DNA from 2 places in the Peribacillus sp. TH27 genome. Region 2 is predicted to be linked to the other one. Evidence: riboswitches for the same ligand, from Rfam matches in the RefSeq annotation. Region 2 holds a riboswitch; the other holds the start of a gene.
What was found. Region 2 has a riboswitch for S-adenosylmethionine ahead of JFU24_RS14745 (methionine ABC transporter ATP-binding protein). Riboswitches for the same ligand answer to the same signal wherever they lie in the genome.

Region 1 (7,147 bases), 180 kb from region 2:
GGAGTCATACGCTCGTTCTCATGTACCTTATCTTCTCTATCATCATGACCGGGCAAATGATAAATACGATGAAGCTATGAAAAAGCTGTACGCCATCATATATAAATTAGGCGATGAAACAGCCCGAAAGCATATTGAAGAAATCGGCATATTGGCAGATAACAAATTCAAAGGCAACGAGGAAATCCAAAACTTTAAATAGGAGAATAATTAAACAGAACCTGAAATATCAAGTTTCTATTTTTTAAAAGAACGAGGATGAAAAAAGCATCTTCGAAAGAAAGTGATTTAACACATGGGGTACATCACGATCAGAGTGTTTGGAGTTTTACAGGAAGAAAATTATGATGGTATTAGTTTTGGAAATGCATAATCCAAAATAAAAATATACCAGAACTGTTGCATTCAATAGGTAACGATTCTGGTATATTTAACGTTTTGCGGATTACTTTACGATGAAAAATAAGGTGTCATTCACACATAAGTCTAGTGTTTTTGCTTATAATAGGTAACCGCTAGCGCTAGGGCAAGTACGGTTCCTTTAACGATGTCCATCGCGTAGTATGGGACAGACATCATAATCAGTCCGTTTTGAAGGATTCCAATCAGGACTGCACCGATGAAGGTTCCGAAGGCATTCGGTTTCCCTGCTCCTAGAACGGATGAACCAATAAATGCTGCTGCAACAGCATCCATTAAGTAAGGAGACCCGGAATTGATTTCGGATGTCATGACACGGGAAGCAAGGACAATTCCCCCGATTGCGGCAAAGAGAGCCGAAAGGAGATAGGCCAGTACTTTGTATTTATTTACCGAAATTCCAGAAAGTCTGGCAGCTTCCTTATTTCCCCCAATAATGTACATATAACGACCGTGCTTGGTATAAGTCAAAAAGATATGGGTAGCTATCACAATGACTGCCATGATCAGAATAATCCAAGGGACCTGTCCAATCTTAGCGAAAAATGGGCTGATCAGTCCTTCAGCGAACGTTCCATCAGGCATGACCATATTTTGTGAAACCGTTGCTCCTTTTGTATAGGTAAGAGCAATCCCTTGGATGATGAACATGGTCGCTAATGTCATAAGCATGTCAGGAATTCTCAATTTTACAATCATGAATGAATTTAATGCTCCTACTACAAGCGACGCACCGATTGCAGCTAATATGGCAATCAGGGTATCCTGCGAAAACCAAACAAACATCGAAATGACGATCGCATTAGCCAATGATGCTACAGAACCAACGGATAGGTCAAAACCATCCACAGTTAAGGATATCGTAATTCCAATCGCAATAATGGTCACGATTGAAATAGAACGCAGAATGTTAATTAGATTATTAGCTTGAATGAAAGATGGATTTGAAACGGCAAATATCCCAACCAAAATGATAATCGTCAAGATTGTGCCGTATTTATAGAAAAAGTCGAATAAGTCTACTTTTTTCTTCGCTTTTGTTGTCTGTGTGAGAACAGGAATCGGTGTACTCATCCTATTTGCCTCCTGTTGAGTAGAATAGTAGTTCTTCTTCATTGGTTTTGCTTGTCTCTAATTCGATGACTGTCTTTCCACCATATAACACATAAGTTCGATTAGTAATACCGATGATTTCAGACAACTCAGATGATGCATATATAATTGCCTTCCCATTTCTGGCAAGTTGGGCAATCAATTCGAATATGTCCTTCTTGGCCCCTACATCGACGCCTTTTGTAGGTTCATCAAATATGTATACATCTGCATCAGCAATCAGCCACTTTCCGATAGCGACCTTTTGTTGATTACCACCTGACAAGTTTTCAACCTTAGCTTCCTCTGAAGGGGTTTTAATACCAAGACTCGTAATAATTTCCTTCGCTTTTTTCTTTTCCGCCTTACGATCTACAAAGCTGAATATCTTGCTGAATTTTCCGACACTTGCTGCAGTCAAGTTCGTTGCAACTGATTCCTGAACAAGAATGCCTTCTTTCCTGCGTTCTTCCGGTACAAGTGCTAGACCACTTTTTACTGCATGATACGGTGTTTTCAATGAAAGCTTTCTACCATTCATCACGACTTCCCCTGTTGTGATAGCAGTATGACCGAATAGGGTTTTACACAGCTCTGTTTTCCCTGCTCCAACCAATCCTGCCAAACCAACAATCTCTCCTGCTTTTAGATGAAGGCTAACATTTTTAACTTTTTCGGCATCTGACAGTCCCTTCACTTCCAGAACAACTTCACCAATCGCAGCATTTACAACAGGGAACTGTTCATCCATTGTTTTCCCAAGCATTCCCTCGACCACTTCGTTTTGGGTAATATCCGCTACTTCTCGACATGCAACACTTTTCCCATTCCTCATAATCGTAATTTCTTCACAAATTTCAAAAATCTCTGGAAGACGATGGGAAATAAAAATGATGCCAACGCCTCTTTGCTTTAATTCATTTACAATTCGAAATAGTTCTGACGTCTCCGTATAACTTAACGGAGCAGTTGGTTCGTCGAGGATCAGGAATTTGCATTCCGTCGAGACTGCTCTTGCAATCAGAACCATCTGTTTTTCAGCCAAGGTAAGATCTCTCACCAGCTTTTTCGAAGAGACACCAATTTTCATCTCTGCCAGGATATAAGTGGCTTTTCTATGCAACTCTTTCCAATGGACCATCTGTTTTTTGCCCATGTTTTGCACCGTATCATTCAACATTACATTTTCCCCAACAGTTAAATAAGGAATGAGTGCCGTATCTACTTCCTGATAAACAATTTGAATACCTTGTTCCTGTGCAGCCTTCGGTGAACGGATATCCTGCTTCTTTCCATCCAGAAAAATTTCACCTGTATAATGGGCATGAGCGCCCGATAAGACCTTCATTAGCGTAGATTTCCCTGCTCCGTTTGCGCCGACCACTGCATGGGCTGTCCCTGATTGTACTGAAAAATCAACTTCACTAAGCGCCTTTACTCCCGGAAATCCAATCGATATCTTTTTCATTTCTAGTTGTGTGCTCATGCCCATTCCCCCTATTAAACAGACACTCTCTTCACTAGAAAGAGAGTGTCTAATGACTCTGTTTTTTACTTTTTATAATGATCTTTCAATACTTTCATCCATTCTTCTTCAAATTCCGTTGATACTCCCCATCCTTCGACAATACCGGACAAGTTGGCCATGTTGACCGCTTCTTTTGAAGCTTGAATCTGCTCTTGTGAAATAAGTGAAGCTTCTAAGTCATATGTTTGCGGTGTTTCTTCACCCGCTAATTTTTTTGCCAAAATCCTCATATTCACTGCACCAATCAATTTCGGATCGACAGCTGCCGTGTAAGACCAAGAGCTGCCTTTCGCTTGAATCTCTTGAAGATCAGCATTAGATACGTCGATTCCGTATATCTTCACTTCATCGCGGCCAGCTTCTTTAATCGCACGAGCCGCTCCAATTGCGAATGCATCCCATGTTGCGAAAATCGCATCTAGTTTGCCTTTGGGATATTTATTCAACATTGCGGCTACCGCATTTTGTGTCTGAACCGAAGTATCTGCAGATGCTACTCCGAATCTTTCGACTTCTTTAATCCCAGGATTTTCTTTTAATTTTTCCTGATACACCGCATTTCTTCTCACCATTGGTGGGAAACCATCTACCCAAAGGTATGCGATCGCTGCTTCACCTTTTTGTTCTTCTATCAATTTATCAAAAGCCAGAGTTGCCAATGCTTCATCATCCTGTGAAGTTAAGGTCACACCGTCAATTTTAGATAAGTCGCTAATAGAGTCGAATGTAACAACGCTCTTTCCTGCATCAACCAACTTTTGAACGTCATTCACTGTTGCTGCATCATCACCATGGGAGATAATATAGCCGTCATAATCTTCTTGTAAAGCCTGGGCGATTGCATCATGGAATTTAGCCGTATCGCCATTTGCTGTATACGTATCCACTTGAAAACCTAATGCTTCTCCTTCTTCCTTCGCTCCAGCTAAATATTGAGCCGTATGATCATCTCCGCCAATCTTACGAATGACTTTGATTTTGGCACCTTCCCCTTTTGCAAATCGTTCTGGAACATTTTTAAAAGATACTTTTTCATCCTTCTTTGATTCTGTTGAACTTTGTCCTGAAGAGCAGCCCGTTAAAAGCAAAGCCGAAGCTATGACCGAAACGAAAACCCTTTTAAAAATTGACTTCCTCATTTTAGTTCCCCCTTCTTTTCACTCATTAATCTTATCAATTAGGTTGGTGTAAATCCCAAAATAAAAACCTCTCTAGAATAGAGAGGTTTAATCAGCTGATTTGCAGACTTGTCCCTCTCTTATCTGTCAAAACATTTCTGTTTTGCAGGATTTAGCACCAATTCCTAATGGAACGGTTGCTGGGCATCTTAGGGCCAGTCCCTCCGCCACTCTTGATAAGAGAATATAATGTGTTACGTTTTTCGTAATTACCACTTTATAGGGATATAGTCGTAAAGTCAATAGATTTTTGAATATTTAAAATGTTTCTTATTACACTTATTTTCTTTGTAGCTTAGCCAGACGCTTTTTCTCGATCTTTTCAAGTCTTTCTAACTGACGTAGTTTCACTTCAAATAGAGTAATCGGGTCACGGTATACTTCCGGATTTTCTCTCATATGCTCCAGTGCTGCCTGATGATCTTTGATTTCAGTCTGTGTTTGTTCTATCGTTTTTTGAAGTAAGGCAAATGAACTGCGATAGAAAAGTGAGATATCTCTATCCAAAGATTTTTCAAACAATCCGAATTGTGTAAGGAAACGGTCACTGATCATCTCTGCAACATCCTGGTAGTCTTCACTTTCTAGGTACTTCTTATACCGGTTGTACATATTAGCTTTATTTTGCGGAATCGCTCCAAACAACTTCCCTGCCCCTTTAAGCAGCAATTGCGATGGGGTCCGGCGTAGTAAAATATTAACGTCTTCAATGCGGATACTGCTTGTCATCCGATCCGCATCACGGCGCCAATCATCCAAAACTCTAAAGTCTCCCGCAAGTGTAATTCGCTCTTCTTTGTACAATTCATTGAACCCTGTGCTCATCTCATCCATAAACTGTTGAATTTGTGTAAATTCCAACTGAGATGTAGCAATCCAGTCTTGAAGAGAACGGTAATATTGCGGCATAATCTTGTCTGAAATATATGCCTGAATCTGCTCATTCATTTCATCGTTCAACTGTATATGAACTTGGCTGAAATCGCTACTTTCCGTTAATGATTTAGAACATTCTCTTAGTAATTCAGGGATTCTTGAAGAAAGCTGTTTTTTCACTTCTTCTTTAATTGAACGATACGACCTTATGATATTTTCACTTTTTTCTTTTTCCAAATCTGCCAGTTGATTGACGGCTCCATTCAATTTGACTTCCATCTGCTCATTCCAAGAAATTGAGTGCTCGCATTTCCGCTCATTAGCTGCCCGTTTTTCTAGCAGGTAAGATAACGTTTTGCGAATGAATGCAAGAATCTTCTCAGATCTTCTTTCCTTCCAATTATCAGCTTGATAATTCGAATCAAGGAAGGATGAAAGGTCCTGTAACTGCTGTTTGCTGTCATAAAGTTTGGAGAACGCAAATACTTTTGCGTTCGGGAAATACGCATTCACTTTATCCCATGTTTCATCTTCCATCCGGACTGCCACTTGGTCACTGTAAATCGTATCCATCTTATTTAGTAAGAAATGAATCGGAAGTTTCGGTGCCATCATTTGAATTTCCAATAACAAATCTCGTTCACTACCGGTGAAAGGCGCTCGTGCATCGAGAACAAACATCAATCCATCGCTGCCCTGTAAATACCCTTGGAAATCAGAGTCTACACTTTTTTCCCCATTGAACCCTGGTGTATCAAGTAAACGCAGGCGATTATTTTTTAGGTAGTCACTAATAAGGGTCACGTCGACAATGGTTCCGCGCTGACGGCGTGTTTCATCCAATTCAGTTAACTCACCAACGACTTTGTGATCTGTATCTGTAATTTCATAGATTTCCAGATTATCTCCATCTTTGACACTGACAAGGGACGAATGGTCCTCGGCAGCAATACTCTCTCCAGCAAGCGACTGAATAAAGGATGTTTTGCCATTGCCTGTGCTTCCGACAAGAAGAAGATTGAAATTTTCGGTATCCTTAAGTCCGTCTACCATCCATTTCAGTTTATTGCCAACTGTTAAGTTATTCTCTTCAGCCCACTGAATAATGGAATTGAACAGTTTTTCGCCCGCTTCCAATCCGCCTCCCAATTTAGGCGATTTTGCTAACAGACTTTCTGCATCCTGAACAACCAGTGCATTAATTGTATCAGGGAAAATTTCATTCCATGACAGAACGGAAGCCGCTGCAAATAACGAAAGCTCTCCATCCGCGATTTTCAACCAATTTTCCAACAATCTCGGCACAACAGGACTCAAATCTTTGATTAAGTGTGTTCCTTCAAGCAAACCGGCATAAGCATCCCGATAATAGACAGAAAGCTCATCCCATACATCACCTGGATGTAATTCGATGCCATCTATCAAATTATTAATGACTCTAAGCCATTCAAAGTAGGAATCTGTATATTTATAATTTTTCCAAAGTGCAACCGTCATTTTTTCAAAGCGATCCTGATCAAGGTTGTATAACGCCTCGAGAACATTTGAGAAATAATCCGGAGCCATCGATTGAGCAACACCTTGCTGGATATACGTTTTCAGCACATCAAACCAAATCATTGATTCCGTACGGATACTTTCATTCGCGGCTAAAACTACAGCACTGTTCCAATCCTTTTGTTCTTCAAAAAAGGAGCGTGCAATTGCGGTGACATTCGGGTAATCAGGTTGAAAGTCGACTGCTTCCTTAACAACTTTTGATGCCAAATCATTTCTTGATTCTACTATGTAAAGAGAGAACAGCTGTAGAAGGACTTCCGTTTTCAATACCGCTTCATCCGTACTGACGGATTTATATATATCCTCAGCGGTCGAATACATCTCTAGTTCAAAATAAGCATCAGCAATATTCTTTTTCGCCCATGAACCAAGTTCACCTTCTATGTTTTCCCACTTAAAAATGGCTGCTTCATAGTCATGATGCTGGAAGTATACTTCTCCTTGAGCAAACCGAACTGCAGTCAAATCCGCTCTTTCCTTTTTTTGTTCCACG
Region 2 (7,147 bases):
TCAATCCAGCTTCTTGAAGAAGGAGTAATGCACGGCCAAAGTTTGTTGCTTCATTCGGAACGGCTATCGTAGCGCCATCTGGAAGATCTTTGAGATCTTTGTGTTTTTTCGAATAAAGGCCCATAGGTGCAATAACAGTTGATCCGATGGCCTCTAATTTCAAATTTTGATCGTTAACAAATTCATCGAAGTAGGCAACTGTTTGGAATGAATTCGCATCAATTTCTCCTTCACTTAACGCAAGGTTCGGTTGGATATAATCATTAAAAGTAACAAGTTCGATATTCAGCCCATCCTTTTTCGCTAAGTCAACAATGTATTCCCATGTTCTCGTATCCCCGCTGCTGACACCGACTTTCACTGTTTTCACATCATCCGAACCGCCTGATGCACCCTCTTCGTTCCCGCATGCTGCAGCCACAATGGCCAATGCCAATACCATGATCGTTAATAAGATTTTCTTCATTTCTCCTACCTCCTGTTATTTTTATCTTCTTCTGATTTTTCTTGAAACAAAATTCCCGGTGGATTGCAATAATTGAACGATGATCACGAGCGCCGCTACTGTGACGACCATCGTCATCGTATCGAACCTTTGATAACCGTAAGCTAAGGCTAAATCTCCTACCCCACCTGCACCGACAGCACCTGCCATGGCCGTAGATCCAACAAGGCCAATTGTCGCTGTTGTAAATGTAAGGATCAACGAACTAAGTCCCTCGGGAATCAAAAAGCGATAAATGATTTGCCATGTCGTCGCCCCCATCGCCTGAGCTGCCTCGATGATCCCTTTGTCCACTTCCAACAGGGAGTTCTCCACAAGCCGGGCAATATAAGGAGCCGCGTAAAAGATTAGCGGAACAATGGCCGCATTCGTTCCGATCGCACTGCCGACAATCATTCTGGTAAACGGAATAAGTGCTACAAGCAAGATGATGAAAGGAACCGACCGCAATATATTGATGACCGGGTTCAATACATTAAAGATCCATTTATTCTCCAGGATGTGACCCTTTCTTGTAATGACAAGTAAGATTCCTAGCGGAAGTCCAATCAGCCCGGAAAATATCAATGAGATGGCTACCATATAAAGTGTGTCACCGAAAGCTGTCGACAGCTGGTCTGCCGTTATTTCCATTCCCCAAAGCGTATTACCCATTTATCTGCACCTCCTGGACGAGAATCCCCTCATCTTTAATATATTGATAAGCCTTGTCCACCTCTTTTTTGTTCCCTGTCACTTCAATAATTAAATTTCCAAAAGGTGTTTCTTGAATTTCAGAAATATTAGCTGATAAAACACTTAAATGAACATCATATTTTTTCGAGATGGTTGAAAGTAAAGGATTGCCTGATGTAGTACCAATAAAGTTAATTTTCCAAATAATCGGAATATATGATCCGGTATTTTTCAGGAAACTTTGTGGGATCTCGTCGTGAATAACAGTTCGTACAAAGTTTTTTGCGATACCTGTTTGGGGCTTCGCAAAAACTTCGAAAACCGAACCTTGTTCAACCACGCGTCCGCCTTCCATGACCGCAACCTTATTGCAAATTTCCCTAATTACAGACATTTCATGAGTGATTAGCAAAATGGTAATATTGTATTCTTTATTAATTTTTTTTAAGAGCTGCAGTACAGCACTAGTTGTTTGTGGATCCAATGCTGACGTCGCTTCATCACACAAAAGAATCGATGGGTTGGTAGCCAACGCTCTAGCAATCCCTATTCGTTGCTTTTGACCGCCAGACAATTGTTCCGGATAACTCCTTGCTTTACTTGATAAGCCAACGAACTCTAACAACTCGCCTACCCGCTCTTTGATTTCTTTACTAGGGGTTCCCGATAAAACTAGCGGCATGGCAATATTATCAAAAACTGTCTTTGAGTTAAGTAAGTTAAAATGTTGAAAAATCATGCCAATTTTTTTCTTTTCTGCCCGTAATTCCTTCGGGTTCAATTTGGTTAAATCCTTCCCCCCAACAATAACCTGTCCATCTGAAGGGTGTTCGAGTAGATTGACTAACCGAATCAACGTACTTTTTCCGGCTCCACTATAACCGACAACACCAAAAATATCGCCTTTTTCAACTGTCAAATTAATTCCTTTCAAAGCTTCAACAGTCTGTTTCTTTGTTTTATATACCTTTTTAACATTTTGAAATTCAATCATTCTGTCTCCCCCCACGCTGTTTATTTGTACGAATTCATTATCCAGAGAAGAGCTTTGCAAAGTTTCATAATGATAGGGTTAAATTTTCGAAACTCACGAGTAATTGCTCACAATTCACGAGTAAATGTGTGAAACTCACGAGTAATTGCGTGAAACTCACGAGTAATTGCGCGAAACTCACGAGTAATTGCGCGAAACTCACGAGTTAATCTGTCAAACTCACGAGTAATTGCTTATAATTCACGATTAGTGCGTGAAACCTACTAATAATTGCACCAATTCTCCAAATAACCATATACATTCTGAATAAACAAAAGAGGCCTCTTCCGTCATCAGACAGAAGAGGCCTCTTTTAGAAATAAAAAAGAGTAAACTCTTAATTTAATTATCTAAGAAAAGCTCCTTCTTATCTTTCAAACTTTCGTCCGTTGGAATTAGCACAGTATTTTTACAAAAGTAAAAACCCAGTCGCCGAGGTATCATAGGGCCAAGTCCCTCCACATCTCTTGATAAGAAATAACGTATTTATTTAATTATGTTCCTCACTATATATTCAAATTTTACTAATGTCAACTCTATTTTGAATAATCTAAAATATTTTTACAGTATAATTTTTAATCGTTCATTTAACTATACCTTAAGACAGGTCAGATTTTGCCCTGCATACCATGTATACGGGTAACCTAGGCATAGACTCTATTACAAAAAAACGAAAACATTACGAAGTCAGTCAGGATCAGGACTTCCTTCCTCATAAGGAAAGCTCTGTATCTTGATGAAATAACGGCAAACCTTTGGCAAACTCACTATTCAGGTTGCTACTCACGGTCTGCCTTATCCATGCGGGGAGCTCCCTGCGCCCCCCACTCTTATAATCTTTTGATTGGGGTTTACGTTTATTTTTGAGTTTTTGACCATTTTTTGATAGCAAACTTTCGGTACGTTTAGTATCAAAAAAGAAAAAAGAAAAAACAATAATAAATAGTACCATATATATGCGGTTATAAACTTTTTTGCATCTGTTTTAAATGTGTGAGGACCCTTTGCCCTCATATCTGTAATAATAAAAGTTATTTATTATTACAGCGAAGGAAGACTAAACATGTGTTTTTTCATCTTTAGCACTATTATAAAAGCTCTTTCCTTAGAAGAGTTTATTTCTTTTAATTAAAAAACACTCGGTAGAGTTTGAATTCTATAGTATGTCTACTTATCAGCAAAAACAAATCGCTATTTAGAAGCTTCTAATTTTGTCGATATCTACTCAGAATTTGTAGATATTTCTCGGGAAATTGTTGAAATTTGAATTTGGTGATTCCGAATAGTTGGAACAAAGGAATCTCTACTTTTAATTTGCTTGCCTTAGGTTTAAATAGTTATTAACGCAAATTAACATCTGAATATCGTAAAGGAGACTAAAAAAAAGGTAATAAAACCTTTTTCTTATTGCAGTAATGTTTCGTAATGGGTTCTTTGTTGTTCAGTTTTAACTATGACATATCGTTTGTCAGTTAGATGTTCATTTCACGCGGAGCTGCGAGTTCATTGGTTAAAAATTAAGATCTCTTTTAATTGAATGGGAACATGGGTTAAATAAATTGTCATATATATCGGGTATCGTTATCTCTTTTAAAGCTTCTAATTTTGTCGATATCTACTCAGAATTTGTAGATATTTCTCGGGAAATTGTTGAAATTTGAATTTGGTGATTCCGAATAGTTGGAACAAAGGAATTTCTACTTTTGATTTGATTGCCTTAGGTTTAAATAGTTATTAACGCAAATTAACACCTGAATATCGTAAAGGAGACTAAAAAAAAGGTAATTAAACCTTTTTCTTATTACAGTAATGTTTCGTAATGGGTTCTTTGTTGTTCAGTTTTAAGCTATGACATATCGTTTGTCAGTTAGATGTTCATTTCACGCGGAGCGCGAGTTCATTGGTTAATAACATTAAGATCTCTTTTAATTGAATGGGAACATGGGTTAAATAAATTGTCATATGTATCGGGTATCGCTATTTCTGTTTCATTGGTTCCTACCAATCTTTCTTTTTCTTGATACAAGGGTTCTTCTCTCTATCGTCTAGGGGATTGCCCGTATCGCGTAACGCTATAAGCGTTTCGATATCGGATTGAACGAAGATATGCCAATCGCTATCTTTTAACAGCTCCTATCCATATCGCTCTAAGTTTTAAACATACTTTCAAACAGTGGATTTTGTATCTCCACTTCTTCTGCCACTTCCTTGGAAGAGGATGCTCATTCATTCGGATGTATATCCTGTCGCATATCGGCTCCCTCTTTCTATTAAAGATGAAGGTTCTGTAGATTTATTTGCATGTTATATCGCCCCGCGATACGAAACACACAAAAGAACCGATCAGCCCCTTTCTTGAGGAACATTATTAAGGACATGGATCTTGCTGGGGCTGGGAAACTGTTGTTTTAAGCTGAGGCATATCGTTTGTCAGTGGCCATTCATTTCACGCGTAGCTGCGAGTTCATTGATTAAAACAATTAAAATCTCTTTTAATTGTTCGGGATTATGGATTGAATTGTCAAATTTATCAGGTATCGCTATCTCTGTTTCATTAGTTTCTTCTAATCTATCTTTTTGTTGATACACAAGGTCTTTAGCTATATCGTATAGGGACTTGTCCGTATCGCGTAACGCTATGAGCGCTTCGATGTCGGAGTGAATAATGATAGGAATCACCATCTTATAAACTCATATCCGTTTCGTTCTAAGTTTTGACCATACTTTTGAACAGTGGGTGTTGCATCCCCACTTCTTCTGCCACTGCCTTAGAAGAGAATACTCGTTCATTCGGATGTATATCAAGTTTGTAAATCTAACCCAGATTTTCTATTAAACCTATAGGTTTTGAATTTATTTGCATGTTATATCGCCCAGCGATACGAAACATACAAAAAGGAGACGGTCAACCCCTGTCTGGAGCAACTATTAAGGAGGACTCTTGTTTTTGAATGCAAGTTTTCAACCTCCTCAACTCCCTTTTTATCAAGCATGCCTTTTTTGCTTGCTTGTGTATTTTGTTTTAGTTGCATATCGCTTAAACAAATCTCCAATGAATTTCAATTGAGCCTTCGTTTGCCTTTAGAACGTCAATACATTGGTATCACCGAGCTCTTACATAGCAGGTACCAAATCCTGTAAAGTTAAAATACTCTTTCTTAAATTCTGTGTTTCAGCTACGCGAATCATATGGCTCTATGTTTTTATTAAAGTTTTGTGGATTGGCATCTCAATGCTTTTATCCATCATTAAATATTTAAAAAAGATTTATCAAATGTTTCTACATCAATAATTTGCTTCCAAGAATCATTACACAGTTGGGCAAAAAAACTTAACGGTCGCCTTATTTTCTGAATATGGAGAAAAGCCCCCACCATTTTTCTGAACGTTTTTGTATCGCTTCTTCTAAACGTTTATTAAACTCATTTTGGGAAGTCCATTCTTTTTTCTGTTCGACCCGCATATTTTGTATTTCTTTTTGTAAGAGTTCACTTTTTTGTTTTTCTTGTTGTAGCAATGTTTCGTAATGGTTATTTTGTTGTTCAGTTAATTGTTCAATTTTAGCATTAGTTCTTTGCGCTGAATTTCCAATACTAGAACTTATAACATGATGATCTTGCTGGAGCCGGGAAACCTTTGTTTTAAGCTCTGACATATCGTTTGTCAGTTGGACATTCATTTCACGTGTGGCTGCGAGTTCATTGACTAAAAACATTAAGACCTCTTTTAATTGATTGGGGTCCTGGGGTAAATTTTCTTCATATGTATCGGGTATCGCTACCTCTGTTTCATAGGATCCTTCTAATCTTTCTTTTTGTTGATATACAAGGTCTTTAGCTGTATCGTCTAGGGGCTTGTCCGTATCGCGTAGCGCTATAAGCGATCCGATGTCAGATTGAACAAAGATACGTCGATCTCCATCTTTCAAAAACTCATATCCATTCCGCTCTAAGATTTGACCATACTTTCGAACAGTGGGAGTTGCAATCCCCACTTCTTCTGCCACTTCCTTGGAAGAGAAAGCTCGTTCATTCAGTTGAATATCACGTCGCATATCGGACCTCTTTTCTATAACTAGTTGTATCTGTAGTCTACCTGACCTTAAATTTTCTGTCTAGATAAGTGTAGACTATCCAGAAATTATTAGGGATACCGATAAAATTTCCTTTTCCTTTCTTCTACTTCCATATACGTTTTAGATCATCTATTGGCTTACCTTCCTTCTCTTGCATAGCCGCCGCTATCTCCTATCCATCCTTATCCATTGTTTGTGTTACATCTGGTCGGTCTTGGCGCCTTGCCCCGTGCCAAGCATGGGTGGGGTTGATAGAAATTCAACAACGATTAGGACATACAGATATTCAAACACCGATGAACTTCTATGCTCATACGACAGACTACATGAAAGAAAAGGCCTCCCAGCAGTTCAATAAACTGATGGAAGACCTTCACTATAAAAATATTTACATGTTAGGTGAGCATCCATTTCTAAATCCTCGTTAAATCCCTATATTTCAAGGGATTTAAGCAATGATTACATCATGCCGCCCATTCAATTAATAATTTTATAGGAAGTAACAAGGTAATGATACCAACGTTTTTGGCCATAGCCACCTAAAACAACTTCACTTAATGTCATGATATTTCAATGTCAGGTGAGCATTTTAAATTAATTTTTTATAAATTACTATATGAAAAATTCGAAAAAAGCCCAACCCTATTAAAAGAGAGTACATATTTTTTAAATAAACCTAATTCATTATACCGGAAGGAGATTATCATGAAAATTAAAAAGTCCTTAAATCGAATTCAAGCTGCATTATTAAAGAAACACATAAATGAGTTTAAAGAAAAAGATGGCATTTTAGAAGGAACAGAAGATTTGATTTTTTATGTCTATGAATTTGAATCTCCCAAAACTGTGAAAGGTGCAA

Region 1: linked by a shared signal. The riboswitch ahead of JFU24_RS13995 (sugar ABC transporter substrate-binding protein) and the one ahead of JFU24_RS14745 (methionine ABC transporter ATP-binding protein) in region 2 are both predicted to bind S-adenosylmethionine.

What each region holds. Positions count from the first base shown of each region.
Region 1 is NZ_JAEKEV010000002.1:2,614,005-2,621,151, forward strand. Features, by position in the region: gene JFU24_RS13980 (hydrolase) at 1-202, shown strand, start outside; gene JFU24_RS13985 (ABC transporter permease) at 487-1,494, opposite strand; gene JFU24_RS13990 (sugar ABC transporter ATP-binding protein) at 1,496-2,998, opposite strand; gene JFU24_RS13995 (sugar ABC transporter substrate-binding protein) at 3,064-4,179, opposite strand; SAM riboswitch class I at 4,296-4,401, opposite strand; gene JFU24_RS14000 (GTPase domain-containing protein) at 4,498-7,147, opposite strand, start outside.
Region 2 is NZ_JAEKEV010000002.1:2,795,909-2,803,055, forward strand. Features, by position in the region: gene JFU24_RS14735 (MetQ/NlpA family ABC transporter substrate-binding protein) at 1-466, opposite strand, end outside; gene JFU24_RS14740 (methionine ABC transporter permease) at 488-1,138, opposite strand; gene JFU24_RS14745 (methionine ABC transporter ATP-binding protein) at 1,152-2,174, opposite strand; SAM riboswitch class I at 2,578-2,690, opposite strand; gene JFU24_RS14750 (hypothetical protein) at 4,644-4,895, opposite strand; gene JFU24_RS14755 (hypothetical protein) at 5,557-6,267, opposite strand; gene JFU24_RS14760 (hypothetical protein) at 6,537-6,716, shown strand; gene JFU24_RS14765 (hypothetical protein) at 6,994-7,147, shown strand, end outside.